DNA from 2 places in the Curtobacterium sp. YC1 genome. Region 1 is predicted to be linked to the other one. Evidence: predicted binding sites of a transcription regulator. Region 1 holds the regulator's gene; the other holds the start of a gene.
What was found. Region 1 encodes HspR, which represses chaperone genes until heat shock. Its sites were predicted from a motif close to AAGTTGAGTCNNNNNGACTCAACTT; they were not measured.
Positions count from the first base shown of each region.

Region 1 (14,866 bases):
GGTGCTCGTCGGCGAGACCGCCAAGCGCCAGGCCGTGACGAACGTCGACCGCACCATCGCGTCGGTCAAGCGTCACGTCGGCACCGACTGGACCACCGAGATCGACGGCAAGAAGTACACGCCGCAGGAGATCTCGGCCCGTACCCTCGGCAAGCTCAAGCGCGACGCCGAGCAGTACCTCGGCGAGGACGTCACCGACGCGGTCATCACCGTGCCGGCGTACTTCAACGACGCCGAGCGCCAGGCCACGAAGGACGCCGGTGAGATCGCCGGCCTCAACGTCCTGCGCATCATCAACGAGCCGACCGCGGCCGCGCTGGCCTACGGCCTCGACAAGGGCAAGGAAGACGAGCTCATCCTGGTCTTCGACCTCGGTGGCGGCACGTTCGACGTCTCCCTGCTCGAGGTGGGCAAGGACGACGACTTCTCGACGATCCAGGTCCGCGCAACCTCCGGCGACAACCGCCTCGGCGGCGACGACTGGGACCAGCGCATCGTCGACCACCTGGTCAAGAAGTTCAAGGACGAGCACGGCGTCGACCTGTCCACGGACAAGATCGCCAAGCAGCGCCTGAAGGAAGCGGCTGAGCAGGCCAAGAAGGAGCTCTCGTCGCAGATGTCGGCGAACATCCAGCTCCCGTACCTGACGCTCACCGCGGACGGCCCGCTCAACCTCGACGAGACCATCTCGCGCGCCCAGTTCGAGCAGATGACCTCGGACCTGCTCGACCGCACGAAGAAGCCCTTCAACGACGTCATCAAGGAAGCCGGTGTCTCGGTCAACGAGATCGCGCACGTGGTGCTCGTCGGTGGCTCGACCCGCATGCCCGCCGTGGCCGAGGTCGTCAAGTCGCTCACCGGCGGCAAGTCCCCGAACCAGGGCGTCAACCCGGACGAGGTCGTCGCCGTCGGTGCTGCGCTGCAGGCCGGCGTGCTGAAGGGCGAGCGCAAGGACGTCCTGCTCATCGACGTCACGCCGCTGTCGCTCGGCATCGAGACCAAGGGCGGCCTGATGACCAAGCTCATCGACCGCAACACCGCGATCCCGACCAAGCGGAGCGAGACCTTCACGACCGCCGACGACAACCAGCCGTCGGTCGCGATCCAGGTCTTCCAGGGTGAGCGTGAGTTCACCCGCGACAACAAGCCGCTCGGCACCTTCGAGCTCACCGGCATCGCGCCGGCTCCCCGTGGCGTGCCGCAGGTCGAGGTCACGTTCGACATCGACGCCAACGGCATCGTGCACGTGTCCGCGAAGGACAAGGGCACCGGCAAGGAGCAGTCGATGGTCATCTCCGGCGGCTCGTCGCTGCCCAAGGAGGACATCGAGCGCATGGTCCGCGAGGCCGAGGAGCACGCCGCCGAGGACAAGGCCCGTCGCGAGGCCAACGAGCGTCGCAACCAGGCCGAACAGCTCGTCTACTCGATCGAGAAGCTCATCAAGGAGAACGACGAGAAGCTCCCCGCGGACGTCAAGTCCGAGGTGCAGGCCGACGTCGACGCGCTCAAGTCCGCACTCGCGGGCGAGGACGACGACGCTGTGAAGACCGCGTTCGACAAGCTCAACGAGTCGCAGGGCAAGCTCGGCCAGGCCATCTACAGTCAGCAGGACGCGGGCGCCGCGGCCGGTGGCGAGCAGCCCACCGCTGACGGCCAGGCCCAGGCGGACGACGAGGACATCGTCGACGCCGAGGTCGTGGACGACGAGGACGACAAGGACAAGAAGTAACGATGACGGATCCCAAGGACAACGTGCCCGAGGAGGGCGAGCCCCAGGTCGAGGGCGACGCCACCAACGCGCAGGAGCCCGAGGACCTCATCGAGGCGGAGGGGCCCGACGTCGAAGTGCCGACGGACGGCCCCGCCGCCGGGGGCCCGGCTGCGGACGCGGCCAACGACCTCTCCCCGGAGGACGAAGCCCTGCTCGCCGACGCCGCCCGGGGCATCGCCGAGGACAAGCTGAGCACCGAGGACCGCGACCTGATCGCTGAGATGCGTGCGGACATGCTCCGTGCGCAGGCCGAGCTGGTGAACTTCCGGAAGCGCGTCGAGCGTGACCGCGAGGCCAACCGCGAGGTCGCCATCGCCGAGGTCGTCCGGGCACTGCTCCCGGCGCTCGACGACCTCACCCGTGCCGAGGCCCACGGTGACCTCGCCGAGGGGCCGATGCAGGTCATCGGCCAGAAGATCCGCGGGGGCTTCGAGAAGTTCAAGCTCGTGCAGATCGGCGAGAAGGGCGAGGCGTTCGACCCGAACGTGCACGAGGCGATCGTCCAGCTCCCCACCCCGGGTGCCACCGGACAGACCGTCGCGGACGTCGTCGAGCCGGGCTACAAGCTCGGCGAGCGCGTCCTCCGCGCGGCCAAGGTCGCGGTGGCGGTCCCGGCCTGAGCCGGGGCACCGTGGCGATGACAGAAGGAGGCAGGTGATCCATGGCCAGTCAGGATTGGTTCGACAAGGACTTCTACAAGGTCCTCGGCGTGTCCAAGGACGCCTCCGACGCCGAGCTGAAGAAGACCTACCGGAAGCTCGCACGGCAGTTCCACCCGGACTCCAACCCGGGTGACGCTGCCGCCGAGAGCCGCTTCAAGGAGATCAGCGAGGCGTACTCGGTGCTGTCCGACAAGGAGCAGCGCCAGGAGTACGACCAGGTCCGCGCCATGGGGTCGGGCGCCCGCTTCACCGCGGGTGGCCCGGGCCAGGGCGGCGGCTTCGAGGACGTCTTCGGCGGCATGTTCGGCCAGCAGGGCGGCGGACAGCGCGTCCGCTTCGGCCAGGGCGGCGCCGGTGGAGCCGGTGGGTTCGAGGACATCCTCGGCGGGATGTTCGGCGGCGGAGGTGCCTTCGGGCAGTCCTCCGGCGGGTACCGCGGCTTCGGCGGACCGACGAAGGGTCGCGACGTCACGGCGTCGACCACGCTCGACTTCGGCACCGCGATCGCCGGCGACACCGTCAAGCTGTCGCAGGGCAACGGTCGGCCGGTCAACGTCCGCATCCCCGCGGGGGTCGCAGACGGGCAGAAGATCCGGTTGCGTGGTCGAGGGGAGCCTTCTCCCGACGGCGGCGAGGCCGGTGACCTGGTGGTCCAGGTGTCGGTCCGCAAACACCCGGTGTTCGAGCGCGACGGGCTGAACCTGCGTGTGGACGTCCCGGTGACCTTCACCGAAGCGGCGCTCGGTGCGACGATCGAGGTGCCGACGCTCGGTGGCTCGCCCGTGAAGCTCAAGGTCGCTCCCGGCACGCCGTCGGGTCGCGTCCTGCGCGTCAAGGGCCGTGGCGTCACGACCAAGAACGGCACGGGTGACCTGCTCGCGACCGTCCAGGTCGCGGTGCCGTCCCACCTGTCGGACAAGCAGCGCGAGGCCGTCGAGGCGCTCGCGGCCGCTCTGCCCGACGAGAACCCTCGCGAGGACCTCCTCGCGAAGGCGCGTGACTAGCGTCACGCCAGCACAGCAGTAGACCCGTTTGGAGGAGCGGTGCGGCTCCGTCAGGAAGCCGCACCGTTCCTCCAGACTGGTTCCAGGACCCCGCGGACGACGGAAAGGAACGCGCCATGACCGACATGGACGAGAACTCGCCCGTCTTCGCGATCGCGGTGGCGGCGGAGCTCGCCGAGATGCACCCGCAGACGCTGCGCCAGTACGACCGGCTCGGCCTGGTCGTGCCGGGGCGGACCCGTGGAGGGTCCCGCCGCTACTCCATGCGCGACGTCGTGCAGCTGCGCGAGATCGCGCGGCTCGGCTCCGAGGGGGTGTCGCTGGAGGGGATCCGGCGCGTGCTCGACCTGGAGAACGAGAACAGGGCGCTGCGCGACCGGGTGCGCGAACTCGAGTCCGCGTTGGCGGACCAGCTCATCAACCGGCCGGGTGCGCGGGTGTTCGCTGCCACCGCGAGCGGTGCGGCCATCTCGCTCAAGGCGGGGTCGCGGCCGCAGCGGAACACGCAGATCGTCCTGTACCGCGGGCCGCGCTGACCGGGATCTGCGCGGGCATCGGTACGCTGACGCGGTGCCAGACTTCGCCGACCTCTTCCGCCGCCGCGACGACTCCGCCCCGGACCTCATCGCGATCGACGGCACCGACCGGTTCCTCATCGACGAGGCGCCGCACGTGCACGGCGACGCACTCCGGCAGCCCGGCGAGGTCGCGGTCGTCGACGATCGTCACGGTGTCCTGACCCTCGGACTCATCACCCAGCACGGGGCGAAGGACGTCCGGGTGGTGCAGGACTCCCTGGTGGGGCAGCGGGCACTCGAGGCGAACGCCGGCACGTTCGGCATCCGCGGGTTCCGGCACCCAGCATCGTTCGAGGACGCCTTCCGGGACGTCCGGCTCGTGGTGCTCCGCCTGTCGAAGTCGCACGACCGGCTGGACGAGATCGCCCGGGCCGTCGCGCGGTTCGCGGCGCCCGACGTCGTGCTGCTGTGCGGCGGGAACGTGAAGTACATGCACGTGTCGCAGAACGACGTGCTGCGGCGGTCGTTCGGCGAGGTCACCGCGTCACGGGGGCGCGGGAAGTCCCGCCTGCTCATCGCGCAGGACCCGCTGCGTGCGCAGGCGGACCGCGCGGCGACGACCGCGCCGTGGCCGCGGGCGGTGCACGTGGACGAGCTCGGCATGACGATCGTCGCGCACGGCGGCGTGTTCGCCGGGACCTCGCTCGACCAGGGCACGCGGGTGCTGCTCGAGGCGATGGACGACGCGGTCCCGACGGCGCGGACCGTCGTGGACCTGGGGTCCGGCAACGGCGTCGTCGCCGCTGCCGTGGCGCTCCGGCGTCCGAGCGTGCAGGTGATCGCGACCGACGTCTCGCGGATCGCGGTCGAGTCGACCCGGGCCACGGCCGACGCCAACGGCGTGGGCGACCGGGTGACGGTGGTGCGGGCCGACGCCGGCGACGAGCTCGCCTCCGGATCGGCCCAGCTGGTGCTCTGCAACCCGCCGTTCCACGCGGACACCACGGTGACCACCGACGCGGCCGAGGCGATGTTCCGGAACGCGGCCACGATCCTCCAGGCCGGCGGTGAACTGTGGTGCGTCTGGAACTCGCACCTGCGCTACCGGCCGGTGCTCGAGCGTCTGGTCGGGCCGACGCGGCAGGTGCTGCGGACGGAGAAGTTCACGGTCACGGCGTCGGTCGCCACCGGGCGGTGACCTCGAGCACGTGCGCGTCGTAGTGCACGGCGAGGGCGTGCACGGCCGCACTGGCGAGGTCGGGGTCGCCGATGTCGATCGCCTCGTCGAGCAGCGTGAGCACGTCGTCCACGGCCCACTGCCGGAGCGGTGGGGCCTCGTCGAACACGAACGCGAGCCGACTGATGGCCAGACGCATGTTGCCGGCGATCCAGGGGTTCGGAGTGTGCCGACTCAGGGTGCGGGACAGCTCGACCATGCCGACGGCGAAGGCGTAGTCGCGGGTCCGCGCGTACTGCCGCACCGTGGCGACGACCCGGTGCAGTTCGGTTCGACCGTCGGCGGAGAGCGTCGGGACGGCTGCCCGCGCGCACATCTCGGTGAGGGTGGTGGCGAGCTGCAGGGAGTCGATCCAGTGCTGCACGCCGGGGTCCGCGATCCGGACGGCGTCAGGGTCGTCCGGTGACCGGTCGACCAGCCCCATGAGCTCGAGTCGACGGAACGTCGGCGCCAGGGTGCGCGCCGACGTGCGGAGGCGTGCGGCGACGTCCGGCATCGGGTGGGTCCGTCCACGCTCGAGGGTGCCGTCGCGCACCATCGCGAGCAGGTCCCACCACAGCTCGTCCGGTTGCCACGCGGCCCAGGTCGGCACGTCGGCCGACGCCGACGTCACGGTGCGGAGGTCTGCGGGGGTGGAACCGAGGCTCGACGCGACGGCAGTCAGCTGCTCGTCCCACACCCGGGCGAGGACGTGGGCGGCGCGTTCTGCCGTCCGGGGCGACGGGTACCGCAGCGCCCGGTCGGACGCCGCGGCCCAGTCCTCGACCGCGGTGGTCCGGAACGGGACGGAGGGACTCGCGCCGAAGCGGACGCGTTCGAGGGCGCCGCGGGCCAGCCCGGTGAGCGCGGCGTTGGGGGAGCGGTCGATCCAGAACCGCAGCGACGCCCAGAACGCGGGGTCGAGATCGGGGGTGCGCAACGCGGCTGCTCGGCGCAGGGCACCGAACACGGCGTCGTGCGCAGCGGCGTCGGAGGGCGTCGGTGCCGCTGCCGACGCCGGTGTCGCTGCCGTCCGTGCGGATCGCAGCACACCCTCCATCAGACCGACGAGCAGGTGGCCGTTGTCGTTCCACGCCGGCACCGACAGCGTGCCGAAGCGGACGGTGCCGTCGGTGACGACCGTCACGAGTCCGACGTCGGTGAGTCGCTCGAGCACCGCGTGCAGCACCACCGGATCGAGCCCGAAGCGCCCGGAGAGCACGAGCTCGTCGTGGTCGACGTCCCGCTCGAGCGATCCGTCGCGGGCGGCGCCGAGGACGGTCCGGTAGGCGTCGTCGAACCTCTGCGCCCGGTCGGTCTCCGTGGACATCGCCACCCCCTCGTCGTGCAGCGTATCCGGCGCCGTCGCGACAGGCGCGACGCGACAGGAGCCGCCCGCGGTGCGGACGGCTCCTGTCGGGAAGGGGGCTGATCAGGCCGGGACGTAGTCGAACGTGTCGGGGTCCGGGCCGGTGCGGTGGCCCTTGTCGAGCGAGGTGATCGCCGTCACGTCGTCGTCGGAGAGCTCGAAGTCGAAGATCGCGAAGTTCTCCTCGACGCGGGCACGGGTGACCGACTTCGGGAACACGATGTCGCCACGCTGGATGTGCCAGCGGAGCACGACCTGCGCGGGGCTCTTGCCGACCGACGCCGCGATCCGGGTGATGGTCTCGTCGTCGAGCACGAGGCCCTGCGCGATCGGCGACCAGGCCTCGGTCGCGATGCCGAGCTCGCGGTTCACGGCGCGGAGCTCGTCCTGCACCAGGTACGGGTGCACCTCGATCTGGTTGACCGACGGCGGCACGTCGGTCTCGGCGCGCAGGCGGTGCAGGTGGTGCGCCTGGAAGTTCGAGACACCGATCGAGCGGGCGGTGCCGGCGTGGTACAGCTCCTCGAGGGCCTTCCAGGTCGGCACGAAGTCCGACACGGTGGGCAGCGGCCAGTGGATGAGGAACAGGTCGGTGTAGCCGCCGAGCAGGTCGGCCGACTTCTTGCCGTTCTCCAGCGCCGCCTCGGGGGCGTGGAAGCCGTTGTTGAGCTTCGAGGTGACGAAGATCTCGGAACGGTCGATGCCGGACTCGGCGATCGCCTCGCCGACCTCCTTCTCGTTGCCGTACATCTCAGCGGTGTCGATGTGGCGGTAGCCGACCTCGAGCGCGGCCAGGGTCGCGGCCTTCGTCTCGGAGGGGTCGATCTGGAAGACGCCGAAGCCGAGCTGCGGGATGGTCTTGCCGTCGTTCAGGGTGATGTTCGGAACGGTCATGACCCCATGCAACCAAACGGCGTGCAGCGGGCATTCCAGGAACGCCCAGGAGCCGTGGCCGGGCGTGTCAGTCGAGCGCGGCGCGGATGTACGCCTGCAGCGCCTGCCCGTACGCGACCGCGGGGTCCTCCGACGCGAAGCTCCGGTCGACCCCACCGATCGTCGCGGTGACGGTGTGCACGACGCGGTCGCCGAGCTGCACGCGGGTGAGCCCGACGAACGACCGCCCGAGCAGCTCCCGCAGCTGGTCCTCGCGCGGGAGCCAGAGCGACTCGTCGGCCGTGACCGAGTCGAGCGCCCACTCGGTCGTGCCGTTGAAGCCGAGGATCGTGCCCGTGGGGGAGTCGTGCCGCTCGACGGTCATCTCGGACACCGTGTAGACGTCGCCGTCGGCCTCGGGCTTGTCGATCACGAACCGGTCGCCGGTCTCGGGGTGCCAGCGCAGGCCGGCGTCGCGGAGTGCTCGGGCGAGTTCGACGGTGATCACGTCCCCACCCTGCCGCACGCCGCCGACCGTGTCACCACGGAGGGTGCTGATGGCATCGGCGTACTAGCATCGCTGAGCACCCTCCGCGCGAGCGCAACCCGTCCGCGCGCGCGACGCGACGACGCCCGGGCAACCGGTGCCGCGCCTCCAGGCCGACCGATCGGCCACGGGGCGGGCCGCCGGCCGGCGTCCCGACCGAGGTGGACGGACATCCCGTGCACCCAGAGAAGGACCCGCATGACCCTCGACCGTGAGGAACTCCGCGACGGCTGGACCGTGACCCTGGCCGGAGGGACCGGCGCGCCGGACGGTGTCGCGGGTCGCGCCATCCCGGCGTCCGTGCCGGGACAGGTGCACACCGACCTGGAGCGCGAGGGGCTGCTGCCCGACCCGACCTTCCACCTGAACGAGCAGGCGGCGGGGTGGGTCGGCCGCGCCGACTGGGCGTACCGACGCACGGTGGACGTCGATCCGCGCGGGCACGAGCGCGTCGACCTGGTGTGCGACGGCCTGGACACCGTGGCCGAGCTGAGCCTGGACGGGGTGGTCGTCGGCACCACCCGGAACATGCACCGGCGCTACCGGTTCGACGCACGGGTGCAGTCCGGAGCGTCCGGCCCGGGCTCGAAGGACCTGGAGATCCTGTTCGAGTCGCCGTACCGCGAGGCCGGACGGGTGGCGGCGAAGGCCGGCAGCATGCCCGGTCCGTACGACGAACCGTTCCCGTACGTGCGCAAGATGGCCGCGAACTTCGGCTGGGACTGGGGACTCACGGCCGTGACCAGCGGCCCGTGGCGTCCCGTCGCGATCGAGCGGTGGTCCACGGCGAGGCTGCGCGAGGTGCGCCCGCTGGTGGACGTCGAGGCGGGCGAGGGCGTGCTCGACACGCACATCACCGTCGAGCGCTCCGGCCCGTCACGCTTCGGCGAGAACACCGCCGACCTGGACCAGGACGGCGAGGACGACGACCTGGTGCTCGTCGTCACCGTCAGCGGCACGACGGAGGACGGCGGCGCCACCCGGCAGCGGTCGCGGGCACAGCTGACCCCCAAGGACGACGAGACGGTCGTGACGGTGCGCGTGCCGGACGCTCGACGCTGGTGGCCGCGTGGGTACGGCGACCAAGCCCAGTACGACGTGGTCGTCGAGCTGCAGACCGTCGACGGCGAGGTGCTGGACCGCGACACCTTCCGCACCGGTTTCCGCTCGACGCGCATCGACACCCAGGCAGACCGCGTCGGCCGCCCGTTCGGCATCCACGTCAACGGGACCCTGATCGACGTCCGTGGCGTGAACTGGATCCCGGACGACGTGATCGTCTCGCGCGTGGACCGGTCGCGGCTCGAGTCCCGGCTGCGGGCGGCGGCGTCGCTCGGCACGAACCTGGTGCGCGTGTGGGGCGGCGGCGTGTACGAGTCGCGCGACTTCTACGAGGTCTGCGACGAACTCGGGTTGCTCGTCTGGCAGGACTTCCCCTTCGCCTGCTCGGCCTACCCGGAGGTCGAACCGATCCGCAGCGAGGTCATCGCCGAGGCGCGCGACAACGTCGCCCGGCTCGCGCGGCACCCGTCCCTGGTGGTCTGGAACGGCAACAACGAGAACATCTGGCTGCACGACGCCGACGGCTGGGGGTCGTCCCTGGGTGACCGCGGCTGGGGCCTCGACTACTACCTCGACCTGCTGCCCACGATCGTCGACGCCGTCGATCCCTCGCGCTTCTACACCGTGGCCTCGCCGTGGTCCGGCGACGAGTCGCTCCCCGCGAACGACGTCGACCACGAGACCCACCACTCGTGGGACCCCTGGAACCGGCTGCCGGACACGGCGTACCGCGAGTCCGTGCCGCGGTTCGTGTCCGAGTTCGGCTGGCAGGCGCCGCCCGCGTGGCGGACGCTGCGCGAGGGCGTCGCCGACGACGTGCTGCGGGTCGACTCGCCCGGCGTCCTGCACCACCAGAAGGCCGCCGACGGCATGGCGAAGCTCGCCCGCGGGATCGAGCCGCGGTTCGGCACGGTCGACCCCGCCTCGTTCGACCGGTGGCACTACCTGACCCAGCTGCAGCAGGCCCGCGCCGTCGCGACGGGCGTCGAGCACTGGCGCACGCACTGGCCGCGGAACACCGGTGTCGTGATGTGGCAGCTCAACGACCTGTGGCCGGTGTCGTCGTGGTCGGCGATCGACTCGGCCGGGCGGCTGAAGCCGCTCGCGCACGAGCTGCGCCGCCTGTACGACGACGTACTGCTGACCATCCGTCCGGTGTCCGACGTCGCCGCGGACGTCACCGCAGCCGGCGCTCGGACTGGAGGCCCGGATCGCCCTGACCACGCGGCCGACGGCAGCGAGACGGCCGAGCTGGGCACGCTCGCGGACACGCTGTCGTTCGGGGTCTCGCCCGGCGCCTTCGGCGCCTCGCCGGTGGAGATCGCCGTGCGGTCGTCGCGCAGCGGTCAGGACAGCGTCGTGCGGGTGCGCCGCGTGACCACGGCGGGCGCGATCCTGGCCGAGGTGTCGCTGCCGGTCCGGTCCGAACGCGCCGGCGTGGTCGTCGTGGCGTTGCCGGAGTCGGTCGGCGTCGTCGACGACCCCACGAACGAGCTGATCGTCGCCGACATGGACTGGCACCGCGCCGTCTGGACGCCGGGGCCCGACCACTCGATGCGGTGGGCGCCGGCTCAGTACCGCACCACCTTCACGCCGTTCGACGGTGGTCTCGACCTGATCGTCGAGGCCGACTCGCTCGTGCGCGACCTGCTGGTGCAGCCGGACCGGGTGTCGCCGACGGGAGCGGTGGACCGTGGGTTCATGACGCTGCTGCCGGGCGAGCGGGTGGTGTTCCGGATCACCGGGGTCGCCGAGACGGACGTGCCGGCGTTGCGGTCGGAGCCGGTGCTGTGGAGTCTGGACCGCGTGCTCGCCCGTTGATGTCCAGAACATCACGGTGATATATTTGGTGGTGCGCCGCTCGCTGTCGTGACCCGAACGACTCCGGCGTCCGGACGACCCCTCGTCGATCCGGTCGACAGGAGGTCCCACGTTGTCGCTCGCGATCCGTCCACGAACCACGCCCACCCTCGGGGCGCAGCGCCCGGACGGACCCGCGCACGCTCGTCCTGGCCTCGCTCCCACGGTGGCGGCGCTCGACCTGGCCCTGCTGCTGGTCGCGTTCGCCGTGGCGCACGTCGTGCGCTTCCCCGGGGAACTGCCGTCGGTGCGTCCCCGGGTCGGCTGGATGGAGTTCGCCACCGCACCGGCGATCGTCCTGGTCTGGATGGTGCTGCTCGCGGCGTTCCGCACGCGTGACCCCCGCATCGTCGGCACCGGCGGGGACGAGTACCGCCGGCTCGTCACCGCGAGCCTCGTCGCGGTGGCCGGGGTGGCGGTCGTCGCCTACGTCGCGCAGATCGACCTGGCGCGCGGGTACGTCGCCATCGCGTTCCCGCTCGGCCTGGTGCTCCTGTCGCTCGGTCGCAAGGCGGTCCGCACCGCGCTGGCGCGCACCAGGGCCAGGGGTGGGCGCCTGCAGGACGTCCTGATCGTCGGGGACTCCGAGGACGTCCGGTACGTCGGCCGCCGCATCGCCGCCACGCCCAGCGCCGGCTACCGGGTCCACGCGGTGGTCACCGACTGCGAACCGATCGGCACCGTGGTGGACCTGGGGGCGGCGTCGGCGCCGGTGGTCGGCGGCATCGACGACGTGCTCGGCCGGGCGAGGGCCGAGGGGGTGTCGGCGGTCGTCGTCGCCGGCGCGGTCCGTGGCGGGCACGAGCGTCTGCGGCGGCTCGGATGGCAGCTCGAGGAGCACGGCGTCGAGCTCGTGGTCTCCTCGCCCCTGGCCGACGTCGCTGCCGGCCGCGTGCACGAGCGCCCCGTCGACGGCCTGCCGCTGATGCACGTCGAGACCCCGGACTACCGGCGCCGCACGGGCAAGCGCGCCCTGGACCTGGTCGGGGCGGCCCTCGGGCTGCTGGCACTCGCCCCGGTGCTGGCGGTCATCGCCCTGGTGATCCGGCTGGACGACGGCGGTCCCGTGTTCTTCCGACAGGTGCGGGTCGGCCGCGGGGGCGAGGAGTTCTCGATCGTCAAGTTCCGCACCATGTGCGTCGACGCCGAGGCGCGGGTGACCGCCCTGCGGGTGGCGAACGACGGGGCCGGTCCGCTCTTCAAGATGAAGGACGACCCCCGCGTCACCCGGGTCGGGGCGTTCCTGCGCCGGACCTCGCTCGACGAGCTCCCGCAACTGTGGAACGTGCTGACCGGGTCGATGAGCCTGGTCGGACCGCGTCCGGCGCTGCCGTGCGAGGTCGCCCTGTACGAGGACTTCGCCGACCGTCGCCTGTTGGTCACCCCCGGGATCACGGGCCTGTGGCAGGTGAGTGGTCGGTCCGACCTCGACTGGGCCGAGGGTGTGCGGCTCGACCTGCACTACGTCGAGAACTGGTCGTTCGTGCACGATCTGGTGATCCTCGCCCGGACGGTGCCGTCGGTCCTCCGGTCGCGCGGGGCCTACTGACGCGCTTGCCTGGGCGAACGGTGTCCGTTCCCGGGCCGACCTGGGCATCCGACGGCGGGGGAGTTACGATGGCTGCACACGGACTTCCGCCGCGTGGATCGATGACGACCCACACGAACGGCGACCAGTTCCAGATCAAGGAGTCATGATGCTCGGAAACCTCGGCGGCGTACACCTGCTGGTCATCCTCGGGATCGTCATCCTGCTGTTCGGCGCGACCAAGCTGCCGGCACTCGCCAAGGGCCTCGGCCAGTCGATCAACATCTTCAAGAAGGAGATGTCGGACGACGAGAAGAAGGCCAAGGCCGACGGCACGGCACCCACCGGTACCGTCAACAACACGGTCGCCGAGCCCGCCGCTCCCGTCGCACAGCCCGTGGTGAACCCCGGTCCCTCGGTGCAGCCGAACGCCGACTCCCGCAACTACTCCCAGAACTAGGACACCCAGCCCCGTCCTGTCGGCAGCCCCCGCGACCCCATCGGTCGCGGGGGCTTCGGCGCTCCCGGGTCGACCGAAGCCCCCGCGACCCCAGCGGTCGCGGGGGCTTCGGCGTTCCCGGGTCGACCGTCGGGCGGGGAGCGAGCGGGAGCGGCAGGATGAGCACCATGACCGCTCCTGCGCCGCACGCCGCCGCCCCGCTCCGCGACGACCGGCGGATCGTGCTCGTGGTCGCGATCCTGGCCTCGTTCGTGGTCGGGCTCGACGGGAGCGTCGTGAACGTGGCGCTCCCCGCGATCCGCGACGAGCTCGGCGGCGGGCTCGTCGTGCAGCAGTGGGTCGTCGACGCGTACCTGGTGACCCTCGGCTCGCTCATCCTGGTCGCGGGGTCGTTGTCCGACCTGTTCGGGCGCGTGCGGATCATCACGTGGGGGATGGTCGTGTTCGGGATCGCCTCGGTCGCGTGCGCGATCGCTCCGACCGGCGAGGTGCTCATCGTCGCCCGGGCACTGCAGGGCGTCGGCGGGGCACTGGTCACACCGAGTGCGCTCGCGCTCATCGTCGCGGCCTTCCGCGGGGCGGCGCAGGCCCGGGCCATCGGCACCTGGACGGCATGGTCGAGCGCCGCGATGATCCTGGGCCCGGTGGTCGGCGGGCTCGTGGTGGACGGCATCGGGTGGCGCTGGATCTTCGTGCTGACGGCCGTGCCGATCGCGGTCACGATCCCGCTGGCGCTGCGCATCACCGGAGACGTGCACCCGGCGACCCGGCCGCGTGTCGACGTGGTCGGCGCCGTGCTCGCCGTCGTCGGGGTCGGTGGTGTCGTGCTCGGGCTCATCGAGCAGGAACGGCTCGGCTGGGACGCGCCCGTGGTCGTCGGGGCACTCGTGCTCGGTGCCCTGGCGCTCGCGGCGTTCGTGCCGTGGGAGCTCCGGGTCACCAGGACGACCGGCGCTCCGCTGGTGCCGCTCGGGCTCTTCCGGGCGCGGAACTTCACGGTGGGCAACCTGGCGACCCTGTCGATCTACGGCGCGCTCGGCATGGTCTTCTTCGTGGTGACGCTGTTCCTGCAGGAGGTCTGGCGGTACCCGGCCTGGCTCGCGGGCCTCGCGACGCTGCCCCCGACGGTGATGCTCCTGGCGCTCTCGACCGCGGTGGGGTCCCTGGCCGGGAAGTGGGGGCCGCGGTGGTTCATGGCCGCCGGTCCCGCGATCGGTGCCGGTGGGGCGCTCCTCATGCTCCTCGCCGGGGAGGACCCCGCCGGGTACTGGTGGTCCGTGCTGCCCGGCCTGGTGCTCGTCGGCGCGGGCATCGCCCTGATGGTCACCCCGTTGACGAGCGCGGTGCTCGGGTCCGTGCCGCAGGCCGACGCGGGTGCCGGCTCCGCGGTGAACAACGCGATCGCCCGGATCGCCGGACTCGTCACGGTGGCGCTCGCGGGTGTGGTGCTCGGCGGCGGGGTGAGCGTCGACGGCCTGCACCGGGCGATGGTGGTGATGGCGCTGCTGCTGCTGGCCGGCGCCGTGGTCAGTGCGCTCGGGATCAGGAATGTCCCCGCGCCCACGTAAGTTGAGTGGAGTAGACTCAAGTACGAGACCACCGCAACGAAAGGACGGAACGCATGGCGAACCTCCAGGGTGCCGCTGACTCGCAGGAGCGGCAGAAGACCGCCCTCGAGCAGTTCGGTGTCGACCTCACCGCGATCGCCCGCAGCGGCAAGCTCGACCCGGTGATCGGACGCGACGCCGAGATCCGGCGCGTCTCCCAGGTGCTGACGCGCCGCACCAAGAACAACCCCGTGCTCATCGGCGAGCCCGGCGTCGGCAAGACCGCCGTCGTCGAGGGGCTCGCGCAGCGCATCGTCGCCGGCGACGTCGCCGACTCCCTGAAGGACAAGCGGCTCGTGTCGCTCGACATCTCCGCCCTCATCGCCGGCGCGAAGTACCGCGGCGAGTTCGAGGAGCGGCTCAAGTCCGTGCTCAAGGAGATCAACGAC
Region 1 is NZ_CP066341.1:433,851-448,716, forward strand. It holds gene dnaK (molecular chaperone DnaK) at 1-1,729, shown strand, start outside; gene I8920_RS02200 (nucleotide exchange factor GrpE) at 1,732-2,391, shown strand; gene I8920_RS02205 (DnaJ C-terminal domain-containing protein) at 2,433-3,437, shown strand; gene I8920_RS02210 (heat shock protein transcriptional repressor HspR) at 3,563-3,973, shown strand; gene I8920_RS02215 (class I SAM-dependent methyltransferase) at 4,008-5,153, shown strand; gene I8920_RS02220 (hypothetical protein) at 5,125-6,501, opposite strand; gene I8920_RS02225 (aldo/keto reductase) at 6,604-7,434, opposite strand; gene I8920_RS02230 (pilus assembly protein CpaE) at 7,502-7,921, opposite strand; gene I8920_RS02235 (glycoside hydrolase family 2 protein) at 8,159-10,843, shown strand; gene I8920_RS02240 (sugar transferase) at 11,049-12,431, shown strand; gene I8920_RS02245 (Sec-independent protein translocase subunit TatA) at 12,577-12,870, shown strand; gene I8920_RS02250 (MFS transporter) at 13,038-14,438, shown strand; gene I8920_RS02255 (ATP-dependent Clp protease ATP-binding subunit) at 14,492-14,866, shown strand, end outside.

Region 2 (14,866 bases), 400 kb from region 1:
CGAGATCAAGCACGCGACGCTCCGCCGCATCAGCGAGGCCGCCCGCCCCGACGCCGTGATCGGCTCGAACACGTCGACGATCCTGATCGAGTCGCTTGCCGAGGCCGTCGTGGGCCCGGAGCGCTTCCTGGGCGTGCACTTCTCGAACCCGGCGCCGTTCATCCCCGGCGTCGAGCTCATCCCGCACCCCACCACGAACGAGCACGCGATCGAGGTCGGCGAGACCGTCGTCGCCGCGACCGGCAAGCAGTCGGCGCGGGTGAAGGACTCGACGGGGTTCGTGCTGAACCGCCTGCAGTACGCGCTGTTCGAGGAGGCCACGAAGATCGCCGACGAGGGCATCGCCAGCCCCGACGACATCGACACCATCGTCCGGACCACGTTCGGGTTCCGCCTGCCGTTCTTCGGACCGTTCGCGATCGCCGACATGGCCGGGCTCGACGTCTACGCGTTCTGCTTCGAGTCGCTGCAGACCCGCTGGCCGGAGCGCTTCGCCACGCCGCCGTCGCTGCAGCAGCACGTCGACGCCGGTGAGCTCGGCACGAAGTCCGGCGCCGGGTACCTCGAGGTCCCGGCCGACCGCACGCCGGAGCTCGTCGCCTACCGGAACAAGGCCTACGTCGCGATGCAGAAGCTGCTCGACGAGCTCGGCCCGGCCCCGATCCACTGAGCCCGGAGCACGAACGATGAGCACGCAGGACCCCCAGAGCACGCCGAACCCCCGAACGGAGCAGACCCGCACCGTCGTCCTCACCGGCGCCGCCTCACCGCGGGGCATCGGCCGCGCGTCCGCCCACCACCTGGCCGAGGCCGGGTGGGACGTCGGGATCATCGACCTCGACCAGACGGCGAGCGAGCAGGTCGCCGCCGAGATCCGCGAGCAGCACGGCGTCCGCGCGGTCGGCGTCGGCGCGGACGTCGCCGACGAGTCCGCCGTGCGCGCCGCCTTCGACAGGATCGAGTCCGAGCTCCGGTCGATCACCGCGCTCGTGAACCTGGCCGGGGTCTCGTCCGCGCACGCCTACCTGGACCTGCCCGAGGGGGAGTGGCACCGGGTGCTGTCGATCAACCTCGACGGTGTGCACTACGCCAGCCTGCGGGCGGCGGAGTCGATGGTGCGGTCCGGGTACGGGCGCATCGTGAACCTGTCGTCGGTCTCCGCCCAGCGCGGCGGCGGCACCTTCAGCAAGACGCCGTACACGGTGGCGAAGGCCGGTGTGATCGGCCTGACCCGTGGTCTGGCGCGCGAGCTCGGCCCGCGCGGCGTCACGGTCAACGCGATCGCCCCCGGCCCGATCGACACCGACATCATGGGCGGCACGCTGTCCGAGGAACGGAAGGCCGCGATGGCCGCCGACGGCGTGCTGCCGCGCATCGGCACCCCGAGGGACATCGCCGCGGCGATCGCCTACCTGATCAGCGAGGACGCCGGGTTCGTCACCGGCCAGACGCTCAACGTCGACGGTGGCCTGTACATGCACTAGGGCCAGCCGCCCACGGAACGCGCGCCGACGGCGCGACGCGATCCGTGCCTCCCGTCCGACCGTCCGACAGGACGACGAGCCGACAGGCCCGACCACCGGACGCCCTGAACCACCGCACCGTGCTCGCAAAGGAGCGAACCCGTGTCACTACCCCCTGCCCCCGCGCTCGGGTCGACGAACGACCCCGGCCTGCAGTCCGCCATCGGCAAGGCGACGAAGCACCTCATGCCGATGCTCGTCATCCTGTACTTCGTCGCGTTCCTCGACCGCACCAACGTCGGGTTCGCCGAGGAGGCACTGAGCGTCGACCGCGGCATCTCCGACGCCGCCTTCGCGCTGGGCGCCGGCATCTTCTTCATCGGCTACGCGATCTTCGAGATCCCATCGAACCTGCTGCTCAAGCGGTTCGGCGCCCGGTTCTGGCTCGCCCGCATCGCGATCACGTGGGGCATCGTCGCCGCCCTGTTCGCCTTCACGACGAACGACACGATGTTCATCGTCCTGCGCTTCATCCTCGGCGTGACCGAGGCGGGGCTGTTCCCGGGCGTCATCATGTACCTGTCCGAGTGGTTCCCGAACAAGGTGCGCGTGCGCATGTTCGCGATCTTCTACCTGGCGCAGCCGTTCTCGCAGATGATCGGCGCACCGCTGTCCGGCGGGCTCATCAGCATCGGCGACGAGGTCACCCCGTGGCACGGCTGGCAGGTGATGTTCGCCGGCGAAGGACTGCTCGCCGTGTTCGCCGGCATCGCGGCCCTGGTGTTCCTGACGAACAGTCCGCAGCAGGCGAAGTGGCTCGAACCGGGCGAGAAGGCATCGCTCACGGCGGCCATGGAACGCGAGGACACCGCGCGCAGCGAGGACGGCCCGAAGGGCATCTGGCGCGCGATGGCGAGCGGCCGCGTCTGGTACTTCACGATCATCTACTTCTGCCTGCAGGTCGCCGTCTACGGCACGACGTTCTACCTGCCGCAGCAGGTCTCGTCGCTGCTCGGGCAGGACGTCGGTTGGCAGGTCGGGCTGGTGACCGCCATCCCGTGGCTCGTCGGGCTCGTGGCCTGCTACCTGGTCGGCTCGCGGGCGGACTCGGTCGGACGGCGTCGCCGGTGGGGCACGTTCTTCTACGTCACGACCGGTCTGTCGATCCTCGGTTCGGCGTGGGCGGGTGCAAACGGGCAGCCGGTGCTCGGCATCCTGTTCATCACGCTGGCCGTCGCGAGCTTCCTGGCCGTCGGCCCGATCACCTGGGCCTACCCGACCGCGTTCCTGACCGGTGCGGCAGCGGCTGCGGGTATCGGCTTGATCAACTCGCTCGGCAACCTGGGCGGGTTCGTCGCCCCGATCATGCGCACCGCGATCAACGACGTGGTGCCGACCGACAGCGGCGCGTTCGGCATCGTCTCGCTCGGCGTCCTGGCGTTCGTCGCCGCCGTGATGATCTTCTGCACCAGGTTCTTCCGCGGCGCCAAGGCGGACGAGCTGCTCGACACCACGCACGTCCGCACCACCGAACCGAAGGGGAGCACGCGATGACCAGGCTGTTCAACGACCCGGCGGACTTCGCCGACGAGGCGACCGACGGCTTCGTCGTCGCCAACGAGCGCTGGGTGCGCCGGGTGCACGGCGGGGTCGCGCGCGCCACCACGAGCCCCGACGGCACGGTCGCGGTCGTGATCGGCGGCGGCTCCGGCCACTACCCGGCGTTCGGCGGGCTGGTCGGACACGGCCTGGCGGCCGGTGCGGCCATGGGCAACCTGTTCGCGAGCCCGAGCGCCCAGCAGGTGGCCGGTGTCGCCCGGGCCGCCGAGCACGGCGGCGGCGTGCTGCTCAGCTACGGCAACTACGCCGGCGACGTCCTGAACTTCGACGCCGCGGCGCGGACGCTCGAGGCCGAGGGCATCCCGGTCCGCACGGTGCGCGTGACCGACGACGTCACGAGCGCCACCGTGGACGAGCGTACGAAGCGTCGGGGGATCGCGGGTGACCTGTGCGTCTTCAAGATCGCCGGTGCCGCCGCCGAGCGGGGCGACGACCTGGACGCGGTCGCGGCCGTCGCGGAGCGGGCGAACGACCGCACCCGCAGTTTCGGGGTCGCGTTCTCGGGCTGCTCGCTGCCCGGTGCCGACGAGCCGCTGTTCGAGGTGCCCGAGGGACGCATGGCGGTCGGGATGGGCATCCACGGCGAGCGGGGGATCGACGAGACGGACGTGCCCACGGCCGACGGCCTGGCCGAGCTGTTGGTCGCACGCCTGCTCGACGAGCTGCCGGACGGCACGGTGCTCGAGGGCCAGCGGGTGGTCCCGATCCTGAACGGCCTGGGGTCGGTGAAGTACGAGGAGCTCTTCGTCGTCTACCGCTCGGTGCAGCAGCGGCTGGCGGACGCCGGCGTCGTGATCATCGAGCCCGAGGTCGGTGAGCTCGTCACGAGCTTCGACATGGCGGGCGTCTCGCTGACGCTGCTCTGGCTGGACGACGAGCTGGAGCAGCTCTGGGCTGCACCGGCCGACACCCCCGCCTACCGCAAGGGCGGTGCGGTGGCGCAGGAGCGCGTCGACCCGTCGACGGTCGCCGCCGACGCCGAGGCCGTGCCCATCGGTCCGGCGAGCGACGACTCACGAGCGGTCGCCGAACGGGTCGCCGCCGGGTTCGACGCGGTCCGCGCGGTGCTCGACGAGCACGCCGACGAGCTCGGCCGCATCGACGCGGTCGCCGGTGACGGCGACCACGGCATCGGCATGCAGCGCGGCGCGCACGCCGCAGCGGTAGCGACGGCGGATGCTGTAACCGGCGGAGCGGGTGTCGGCAGCGTCCTCCGGATCGCCGCCGACGCGTGGTCCGACAAGGCCGGCGGCACGTCCGGTGCGATCTGGGGCGCCGCCCTGGAGGCACTCGGTCGCGTCATCGGGGACGACGAGCGCCCGTCGGGTGCCACCGTCGCGCAGGCCGTGCGGGAAGCCACCGAGGCGGTGCTGGCGTTCGGCGCCAGCGTCGGTGACAAGACGATGGTGGACGCGCTGGTGCCGTTCGACGAGGTGCTCCGCACCCGGCTCGACGCCGGGGCGGCGCTCGCCGAGGCCTGGGGTGACGCCGTCCGGGCCGCCCGCGAGGCCGCGGACGCCACGGAGTCCCTCGTGCCGCGGATGGGCCGTGCCCGGACCCACGCCGAGCAGGCCGTCGGCACCCCGGACCCGGGAGCCCTGTCGTTCGCGCTCATCGTGGAGACGGTCGCACCGTGATCATGATCGGGGTGTCGCTGAAGATGTACTTCTCGCACGCCCGGACGCTGGCCTGGGCGGGCGCGGTCGCGGACATCGCTCGGCGGCACCCCGCGGTGGGCTCGGGAGCGGCGACGCTGTTCGTGGCGCCGACGTTCCCGGCGCTGGTGCCGGTGCGGGGCCTGCTCGCGGGCTCCGGAGTGCAGCTCGCCGCGCAGGACCTGTCGTGGGCCGACGACGGCGCCTTCACCGGTGAGGTCTCCGGCGCCGAGCTGCGCGAGATCGGGGTCGACCTGGTCGAGATCGGCCACGCGGAACGCCGCACGCTGTTCCACGAGGACGACGCGACGATCGCAGGGAAGGTGCACGCGGCCTGCCGCAACCACCTGCGTCCGCTGCTGTGCGTCGGAGAGCCGGACCGGGCCTCCGACCCGACGGAGGCCGTGGCGGCGGTGACGGCGCAGCTCGACCGGGCCGTCGCGACCGCCGTCGCGGACGACCTGGCCGGACCCCTGACCGTGGCCTACGAACCGGTGTGGGCCATCGGGGCGCCGGCGCCGGCACCGGACGACCACATCGTGGCGGTGCTCGACGGGATCGAGCAGCACCTGGTGGCCCGGCCCGAACTGCACGGCAGCACCGTCGTCTACGGGGGCAGCGCCGGACCCGGTCTGCTCACGCGGGGGCAGGGCCGGATCGGCGGGCTGTTCCTCGGACGGTTCGCCCACGATCCCGCCGCGATCGCGACGATCCTCGACGAGGTCGTGGCGCTCAGCTGAGCTGGTCGCGGACCGGCCGAGGGGCCCGACCGAGCAGCTCGCCGAGCAGCGGATCGGTGCCGGCGAACAGGCCCTGCTCGGCGGCCTGGTACATGCCGAGCAGGAACCCGACCATGTGCGGGTCCTGCCCCGCGGCCAGCGCACGGGCACGCCACTCCTCCACGCCCAGGGCCTCGAAGCCGATCGTCCGTCCCGAGACCTCGGAGGCCTGCCGAGCCAGGTCGGCGAACGTCGGCGCTTCCGGAGCGGTGAGCGTCACCGGCCCGTCGAACGGCTGGTCGGCGAGCAGGATGGCTGCGGCTGCCTCGGCGGCGTCCTCGCGGGCGGTCCACGACACCGGCCCGTCGACGGGGACGGACACCACGCCGGTCTCCTGCCAGGGGCCCGTCATCCAGGTGGCGCTGTGCGCGTAGAAGCCGTTGCGCAGGCTCGTCCACGGCAGCCCCGAGTCGCGGAGCAGGTCCTCGGTGGCGGCATGGTGTGTCGCCGGCACGAACGGCGAACCGTGCGAGGCGCCCTGGTGGCTCGTGTAGAGGACCCGACCGACGCCGGCCTCCACGGCTGCATCGACCGCGGCACGGTGCAGTGCGACGGCGTCGGCGGCCGGGTCGCTCGACGAGACGAGCAGGAGCTGCTCGGCGCCCGCGAAGGCCGCCGGCAGGGTCTCCGGCTCGGCGTAGTCGCCTCGGCGGACCTCGACGCCACGGTCGGCGAACCGCTGGGCGCGGGCGGGGTCGCGGGTGACCACGGCCAGATCGGACGGCGCGAGGCGCTCGAGCAGGTGGTCGGCGGTGGCGCCGTTGAGGGCTCCGGTGGCCCCGGTGATGACGATCATGGCTTCTCCGTATCGATGGAAACAGCGATCGGGTACCGCCGTTAACACAGTGATAGCACACTTCCGTTATCGTTGTTCCGTGATCGAGCAGGGAAGCCAGCGTGACGAGACGCGTTCGCGCATCGTCGAGGTCGCCGGCACCATGCTGCGCGAACGCGGTGCCGCGGCGGTGACCACGCGGGCCGTCGCGGACGGCGCGGGCGTGCAGGCACCGACCATCTACCGGCTGTTCGGCGACAAGGACGGCCTGCTCGAGGCGGTGGCCGAGCACGCCATGGCCACGTTCTCGGCGATCAAGGCCGACGCCGTCCGGGCTGCTCGTGACGACGCGACCGACCCCGTCGAGGACCTGCGCACCGGGTGGTCGATGACGATCGGCTTCGGGCTGGCGAACCCCGACCTGTTCGTGCTGTTGAGCGACCCGGAGCGTGGCCGTCGGTCGGCAGCCGCCCGGGCCGGTACTGCGCTGCTCGCTGAACGCATCCAGCGGGTGGCCGAGGCCGGGCGACTGGCCGTGCCGGAGCGCCGCGCGGTCGAGCTCGTGCACGCGGCCGGGACCGGGGCGGTCCTCGCGGTCCTCGCCGCTCCGGCGGACGAGCGGGACCCGTCCCTCGCCGATGACGTTCTGGAGGCCGTGCTCGGGCGGATCCTGGTGTCGGGCGAGTCGACGACGGACCACCGCGGCGCGGCGTCGCACGGTCGCGGACGGGGGAACGGAGCCGTGACGAGTGCCGCGATCACCCTCCGTGCCGCAGCGCCCCGACTCGATCGACTGTCGTCAGCCGAGCGGACGATGCTCGCGGAGTGGCTCGACCGGATCGCCGCGGACTAGTGCTCGCGGGTGCCCGCCAGCCCGTGGTCGTGCGCGTAGACGACGAGTTGCACCCGGTCGCGCAGCGAGAGCTTGCCGAGGATGCTCGAGATCTGGGTCTTCACCGTCGACTCGGTCACGAACTCCTTCGTGGCGATCTCGGCGTTGGAGAGCCCGCGTGACGCCCAGCCGAACACGACCCGCTCCCGCTCGGTCAGGCTCGCGAACTCGGGCGGCTGCGGGGCGGGTGCCCGTGCGACGTCGGTGCCGAAGAGCTGCGCGAGGTCGTTCGGCGCGATGACCGAGCTGCCCTCGTGCACGGCGCGCACCGCGGCGAACAGGAACGGCGGTGTGGTGTCCTTGAGCAGGAACCCGCTCGCCCCCAGGCGGATCGCGGTCGCGGCGGCCGGGTCGAGCCCGAAGGTCGTGAGCACGACCACGCGGGGCAGCGGGCCCTCGACCGCGCCGGAGTAGAGCTGCCGGACGGTCTCGACGCCGTCCATGCCGGCCATCCGCATGTCGAGCAGCACGACGTCGGGGCGGAGTTCGGGGACGAGGGCCAGGGCCTCGGCGCCGTCGGAGGCCTCGCCGACCACACGCATGTCGTCCTGGGCGTCGAGCACCACCCGCAGCCCGGCGCGGAACAGCGCCTGGTCGTCGGTGAGCAGGATCCTGATCGGTTCGGTCATCGGACGGGTCCCCCTTGGACGTCGGACGGGATGCGGGCGCGTGCGGTGAACACGTCGTCGAGGACGGCGGCGTCGAACGACCCGCCGAGTGCGCCGAGGCGGGACTCCATGCCGTCGATGCCGCGGCCGGACCCCCGGGTGGTGCCGTCACCGACCGTGTTCTCGACCTCGAGCACCAGGTCTGCGCTCCGCCAGGTCTCGCGGACGACGACCGGCTCGCCGGGTGCCCCGTGCCGGAGCGCGTTCGTGAGCATCTCCTGCAGCACCCGTCGGGCGGCGGTGCCGGTGTCCGGGCGCAGGGTGCCGGGGACGCCACGAACCGTCCGGTCGACGGCCACGCCGGCGTCGCGGATGCCCTGGACGATCTCCTCGAGCGAGCCGGGGCCGGTCGCGGCGGCCGAACCGTCGACGTGCCCGAGCACCTGTCGGACCTCGACCAGGGAGCTCCGGGCGGTGCTCGCGATGGTCGCGCTCACCGCGCGGATGCGGGCCTCGTCCTCGAGGAACGGGACCGAGTCGGCCTGCGCGATGATGACGGCGAGCGAGTGTCCGACCACGTCGTGCACGTCGCGGGCGATGTCCGCGCGGATGCGTTCGGACTCGGCGACGTCGATCGCGCGGGTGGCGGTGGCTTCGGCCTCGGTGGCGACGGCCTCGGCCCGGGACGCGGCGGCCTCGGCGTCCGCGCGGCGCTCGGACTCGCGGTCGCGGGAGCGGAAGGCCCGGACGGCGACCCCGCCCGCCCACACCCCGAGCAGTGCGGTGACCGGGGCGGCCATGGCGAGGAAGGCCTGGTCGCGCGGGCCGTTGATGAGCACGAGGAACCGGAAGCCCGTCGACGCCAGGTACACCGTGGCGGACGCGCCGGCGACGACGGCGAGCACACCCGACACGACGACCTCGGTCCGGCTGCCGACCACCGCGGCCGTGCCGATCACGACGAACATCGCGAGGTCGACGAGGGACGGGCGCTCGCCGCCGCCGACCTGGATGACACCGAGGACGACGATCATCGCCATCGCCGCCGACGGGGAGACCCGGCGCAGGGCGATCGCCACCGACGCGGACAGGACCGCGGCGAGGCTCGCACGCTCGAGCTCGAGGTCGATGGGCAGCAGGAAGACGAACGCCGCGAGGGCCGCCCAGGCCACGTCGACGACGATCGACCGGGTGGCGAGCGGCCGGAGGAACCTGCCCCGTTCGGTCACGGCTCGATCCTCCCATGCCACGGCGGCGTCACGCGGGGGGCGTCATGGCCATGAGCGTGACGACGGTGGTGGCCACGATCGCGGCGCAGAGCAGCAGGGTGGCGATGGTGTGCTTGGTGGACGTCTGCATGCTCCCAGCCTGCGGAACCGGCGGACCAGGGGCATCGGGCGGTGGGTGGAAGCGCCTCCGCCTGCCGGGTGAAGCCGACCGGTACCGGGGGTCCTGGCGGGCCGGAGGTCCGCCCGCGTGATCCGGCCAGTCCGAACGGCCGCCCAGTGCCCGCCGCGGAGCATCGGGACCAACAGCCGCTCGGATCGAGAGCATCCGCTGAGACGAAGGAGCACCATTTGTACTTCCACAAGCAGGAACTCCAGTTCAAGTCGACGCCCGACAAGCCCGACGCCGTCTACGCACGCAAGCTGCAGGAGGTGCTCGGCGGTCAGTACGGCGAGATCTCCGTCGCGCTGCAGTACCAGTTCCAGGCGTGGAACATGCACATCCCGGGCAAGTACCGCGACATGGTCTTCGGCATCGGTGCCGAGGAGATGGGCCACGTCGAGATGCTCGCGACGATGATCGCGCAGCTGCTCGAGAAGTCCCCGCTCGGCATCACCGAGGACGCACTGCAGGACGACCCGACCGTCGCCGCGATCGTGGGCGGCACCGACGTACAGCACGCCATCGTCGCCGGTGCCGGTGCCCGTCCGGTGGACAGCAACGGCAACCCGTGGCAGGGCTCGTACATCACGGCGAGCGGCAACTTGCTCGCCGACTTCACCGCGAACGAGAACGCCGAGATGCAGGGGCGCGTGCAGGCTGCACGGCTGTACCACATGACCGACGACCACGGCGTGCGGGACCTGCTGTCCTTCCTCATCGCCCGCGACACCATGCACCAGAACATGTGGGCGACGGCCGCGGCCGAGCTGCGCGAGAAGGGCGTCGAGGGCTTCCCGGTGCCGAGCAACTTCCCGCAGTCCAAGGAGAACCAGGAGGTCAACTACCAGTACCTCAACTTCTCCGACGGTGCCGAGGCGAAGAACGGCCCGTGGGCGAGCGGTCCGTCGTTCGACGGCAAGGGCGAGTACACGTACCACGACGGCCCCACGACCTCGGTGCCGATGCCCCCGCCCACGCACCCCGACGTGCGGTTCTACGGCACCACCGAGCTGCCGAACGTCGTCGAGAAGACGGCCGGCCTGGTGCAGGACAAGCTCAACAAGGAGTAGTCGCGCACCGTCTGCCCACACGGTGACGAACGAACGGGAGGCGCGGTGCCGGCTGGCACCGCGCCTCCCGTCCGTCAGGTGGTCACCACCGGGCCGTCGCGACCGCGCCGGTGTCGTCCGACGGTTCCGGCGGCGGGGCGAAGACGCCGTCGTACAGCCGGACCGCACTCCACCCCGCCACGAGCACCGCGGTCCCGAGGACCGCGGCGAGCCACGGCAGGAACGGGGCGCCGGCCCAGGCCGCCGGTGCGATCACCCAGGCCAGGAAGGCGCCGACCGTGCTGCCGGTCGCCCCGAGCAGGACCGCCGCCCGGCGGTCGAGGCTCGTCGCGGTGAGCGCGGCGGTGACGGCCGCGATCGCGACGAGTGCGTTGAGCAGTGTTGCCATCGCGCCCCCGTGCTACTCGGACTGCCCGCTGCCGACCGCGAGCTGCTCGGAACCGCCACCGACCGAGACGGCGATCTTGCGCGGCTTCGCGGACTCCTTGACCGGGATGGTGACGCTCAGCACGCCGTTGTCGTAGCCGGCGGTGATGCGCTCGGCGTCGAGGCCGTCACCGAGCGTCAGCTGCCGGACGAACGAGCCGGGCTGTCGCTCGCGCGTCAGCCACTGCGACCCCTCCGGGGCGCCGAGGGTGCGCTCGGCGCGGATCGTCAGGACGGAACCGTCGACGTCGATGTCGACCGAGCCCGGGTCGATGCCGGGCAGGTCGACGTCGAGGACGTAGTGGTCACCGGTGCGGTACAGGTCCATCGGCATCGAGCGCGGGCCGGTCGCGGTGCCGAGCAGGGAGCCGGCGAGGCGGTCGAGCTCGCGGAACGGATCGAAGTTCATCGTCATCGGAATCAACTCCTTCGTGGTTCTCGTTGAGTCCCCTCGACTCAACTGCCAACGTTCTAGCACTCGACCCTGGTGAGTGCCAAACGTCTGCTCGGAGGACGCCGAGAACTGCGCTCCCGCCAGGGCTGCACCGACGACTCCGATCGTTCACCGCGCAAAACGTACAGCTGGCGAGTAGTTCGTTGGACTGATCGTTCACGGTGTGAAAGAGTTCGATCGTCCGAACGGGACGCAGGGACGCACGAAGGGTGGGACACGACATGCTCAGCACGTACTCCGGGATGCCTCGGGCCGCACGGACGGGTGGCAGCCACACCCGCGTCGGGCTCACCGACCCCGCCGTCATCGACGCCTACGTCGAGCGCCGCATCCAGGACCCCGCACTGCTCACGCGCCACGTCGAGCCGTCCTACGGCGACTTCTTCGCCGCACCCGTCAGCTAGCAAGGAGCGCATGACCGCATGCCGTTGACCGTCGTCCGTCGAGAGCACGTCCACCTCTACGCCCGCGAACCCCGGTCCGCGGCGGCCAGGACCGCCGTCGACGCGCTGCTGCGACTGCAGCACGCCGAGGACCAGCAGATCGAGTCCGCGCGCATCGAGAGCGGCCTGTCGAAGAACGAGTTCCTGGCCGTCCGCTACCTGCTCCAGGCGCACCGCGACGGCCGCGTCACCGGTCCGAAGGACCTGGCCGTGATGCTCGCGGTCTCGAACGCCTCGGTCACCAAGATCGTGGACGGGCTGGTGCAGCAGGGGCTCCTGTCCCGCACGGCACACCCCACGGACCGCCGGGCGCAGGTGCTCGCGCCGACCGACCGGGCCGCCGAGAAGATCGACGCCTCGTACGCGCGGTTCCACGAAGCCGTGGTCGAGGTGCTCGACCGGCTGTCCGACGCCGACAACGCCGTGCTGGCGGACTCCCTGACCAAGGTGGTCGAGGCGCTCGCCGCGGGTTCGCCCGCTCCCGCCGACGAGTACACGGTCGACCACCGCGCCTGACGCGACCAGGGGGCGGACGGGAGGCGCGGGGCGGCGCCGCCACGGGCCTCCCGTCCGGGGGTGGCGAGAAAACCTTCCAGCGGTAAGTTGGAAGCATGACGCACCCCGCGGACGAGGACGACGCGGCCCAGCCGCGCCGCGGCGGGTACCGCAAGGGCACCGAGCGCCGCGCGCAGATCCTCGACGAGATGATCCGCATGGTCGCGGAGCAGGGTGTCGACGCCTCGTCGCTCCGCTCGGTCGCCGAAGCGCTGGGGATCACGCACGCGGCTCTGCGGCACTACTTCCCGAGCCGTGACGAACTGCTGCTCGCCGTGTACCGCGAGCACGAGGTGCGCGAGCAGGGCGCCCCGGACCGGATGAAGTCGGCGATCGGGGACATGCGCGAGAGCGCGTCCCGCAACCGGGCGGTCCCGGGGCTCGTGCAGCTCTACACGACGCTGGCGGCCGACGCCGTGCAGGAGGGGCACCCGGCCACGCGCGACTTCATGCGCGAACGCTTCGCCCGACTGCGTGCCGAGCTCGCCGGCCTCATCGCGGCCGACCAGGCGGACGGCCGGATCCGTGCCGACCTGGACCCGGTCGACCTGGCCAGCCTGAGCATCGCCGCGTCGGACGGCCTGCAGGTGCAGTGGTTGCTCGACCCGGACGCCGTCGACGGCGAACGGGTGCTGCGACTGCTCGAGCAGCTCGTCCCACCCGCCTCCTGACCGCGGACCCGCGGCCCACGGGTGCGCAGACCGGCCACGGGGTACGCCAGGCGGTCGAGGGCACAGCGACCGGCCGGTAGAAGGGCAGCATGACCACTTCTTCGCGCACCCCGCTCGGCGTCACGCTCGTCGACGGGGGCGCCAACGTCGCCCTGTTCTCGAGCACCGCCGAGCGGGTCGAGTTCTGCACCTTCGACAGCGACGGCACCGAGCACCGCACCGAGCTCCGGAACCGCACCGGCTACACCTTCCACGACGTCGTGCCGGACGTCGCCGTCGGCACGCGCTACGGCTTCCGGGTGCACGGCGCCTGGGATCCGGCGAACGGGCTGCGGCACAACGGCGCGAAGCTCCTGCTCGACCCCTACGCCACCGCCGTCGACGGCTCGTACGAGTGGGGCCAGGCCCTGTTCGGCCACGACATGGACGACCCGGAGCAGATCGACGAGACCGACTCGGCCGCCGCCATGCCGAAGTCCGTCGTCGCCGACCGCGCGTTCGACTGGGACGGCGACGCGCTGCTCCACACGCCGTACGCCGACACCGTCGTGTACGAGGTGCACGTCAAGGGCTTCACCAAGCAGCACCCCGACGTGCCCGAGGAGATCCGCGGCACCTACGCCGGCCTGGCCCACCCGGCCGCGATCAAGCACCTGACCGACCTCGGCGTCACCGCCGTCGAGCTCCTGCCGACCCACCAGTTCGTGCAGGACTCGACGCTCGCCGACAAGGGACTCCGCAACTACTGGGGCTACAACAGCATCGGCTTCTTCGCCCCGCACGACGAGTACTCGTCCTCCGGCACCGCCGGTCAGCAGGTCGCCGAGTTCAAGGCGATGGTCAAGGCCCTGCACGCAGCCGGGCTCGAGGTCATCATGGACGTCGTCTACAACCACACGGCCGAGGGCAACCACATGGGCCCGACGCTGTCCTTCAAGGGCATCGACAACCAGTCGTACTACCGCCTGGTCGAGGGCGACGAGGCGAACTACTTCGACACCACGGGCACCGGCAACAGCCTGAACGTCGGGCACCCGGCGGCCCTCGGTCTCATCATGGACTCGCTGCGGTACTGGGTCGAGGAGATGCACGTCGACGGCTTCCGCTTCGACCTCGCCACCACCCTGACCCGCCAGGACGGCGAGGCCGAGAAGCACTCCGCGTTCCTCGACATCATCCACCAGGACCCCGTGCTGCGCGAGGTCAAGATGATCGCCGAGCCGTGGGACACCGCCGGCTACCAGGTCGGCGGGTTCCCGGCCGACTGGGCGGAGTGGAACGGCAAGTACCGCGACGACCTGCGAGCCTTCTGGCGCGGCGACGAGGGCACCCTGGGCGACGCCGTCCAGCGCGTGCTCGGCAGCCCCGACGTGTACGAGGGGTCCCGCCGCTCGCCGCTCTGCTCGGTCGACTTCATCACCGCGCACGACGGCTTCACCCTGGCCGACCTGACGATGTACGCCGAGAAGCACAACGAGGCGAACGGCGAGGACAACAACGACGGCGAGAGCGACAACACCTCGTTCAACGGCGGCATCGAGGGGCCGACCGACGACGGCGCGGTGAACGACTACCGCGACCGGCAGCGCCGGAACTTCCTCGGCACGCTCATGCTGTCCGCCGGGGTCCCGATGATGCTCGGTGGCGACGAGATCGCCCGCTCGCAGGGTGGCAACAACAACGCCTACTGCCAGGACGACGAGATCTCGTGGTTCGACTGGGCCGCCGCCGACCAGGACCTGCTGGCCTTCACCCGGGCGGCGATCGCGTTCCGTCGGGAGCACCGGGCGCTGCGTCCGCAGTGGTTCCGCACCGCGCCGGGCGACTCCGCGTCGACGGTGTCCGTGCTCCGTGCCGACGCCGCAGGGTTCGAGGACGGCGACTGGGCGGACGGCGGCAACCGTGCCGTGACGCTCGTGCTGACGGAGGGCGACGACACCGTGGCGGTGCTGATGAACGCATCGGACACCACGGTCGAGTTCACGCTGCCGGAGCGTCCGGGCGGTGGCACGTGGTCGCTGGGGCTGTCGAGCGACCCGGACCAGGCCGTGTCCGACGGTGCGACG
Region 2 is NZ_CP066341.1:32,568-47,433, forward strand. It holds gene I8920_RS00160 (3-hydroxyacyl-CoA dehydrogenase family protein) at 1-670, shown strand, start outside; gene I8920_RS00165 (SDR family NAD(P)-dependent oxidoreductase) at 687-1,484, shown strand; gene I8920_RS00170 (MFS transporter) at 1,626-3,017, shown strand; gene I8920_RS00175 (dihydroxyacetone kinase family protein) at 3,014-4,720, shown strand; gene I8920_RS00180 (triose-phosphate isomerase family protein) at 4,723-5,478, shown strand; gene I8920_RS00185 (NmrA family NAD(P)-binding protein) at 5,471-6,313, opposite strand; gene I8920_RS00190 (TetR/AcrR family transcriptional regulator) at 6,393-7,145, shown strand; gene I8920_RS00195 (response regulator) at 7,142-7,813, opposite strand; gene I8920_RS00200 (sensor histidine kinase) at 7,810-9,021, opposite strand; gene I8920_RS00205 (manganese catalase family protein) at 9,370-10,251, shown strand; gene I8920_RS00210 (hypothetical protein) at 10,334-10,639, opposite strand; gene I8920_RS00215 (Hsp20/alpha crystallin family protein) at 10,652-11,092, opposite strand; gene I8920_RS00220 (hypothetical protein) at 11,353-11,535, shown strand; gene I8920_RS00225 (MarR family winged helix-turn-helix transcriptional regulator) at 11,554-12,090, shown strand; gene I8920_RS00230 (TetR/AcrR family transcriptional regulator) at 12,186-12,800, shown strand; gene glgX (glycogen debranching protein GlgX) at 12,890-14,866, shown strand, end outside.
Region 2: the regulator HspR is predicted to act here: its motif matches at 11,116-11,140, upstream of I8920_RS00215 (Hsp20/alpha crystallin family protein).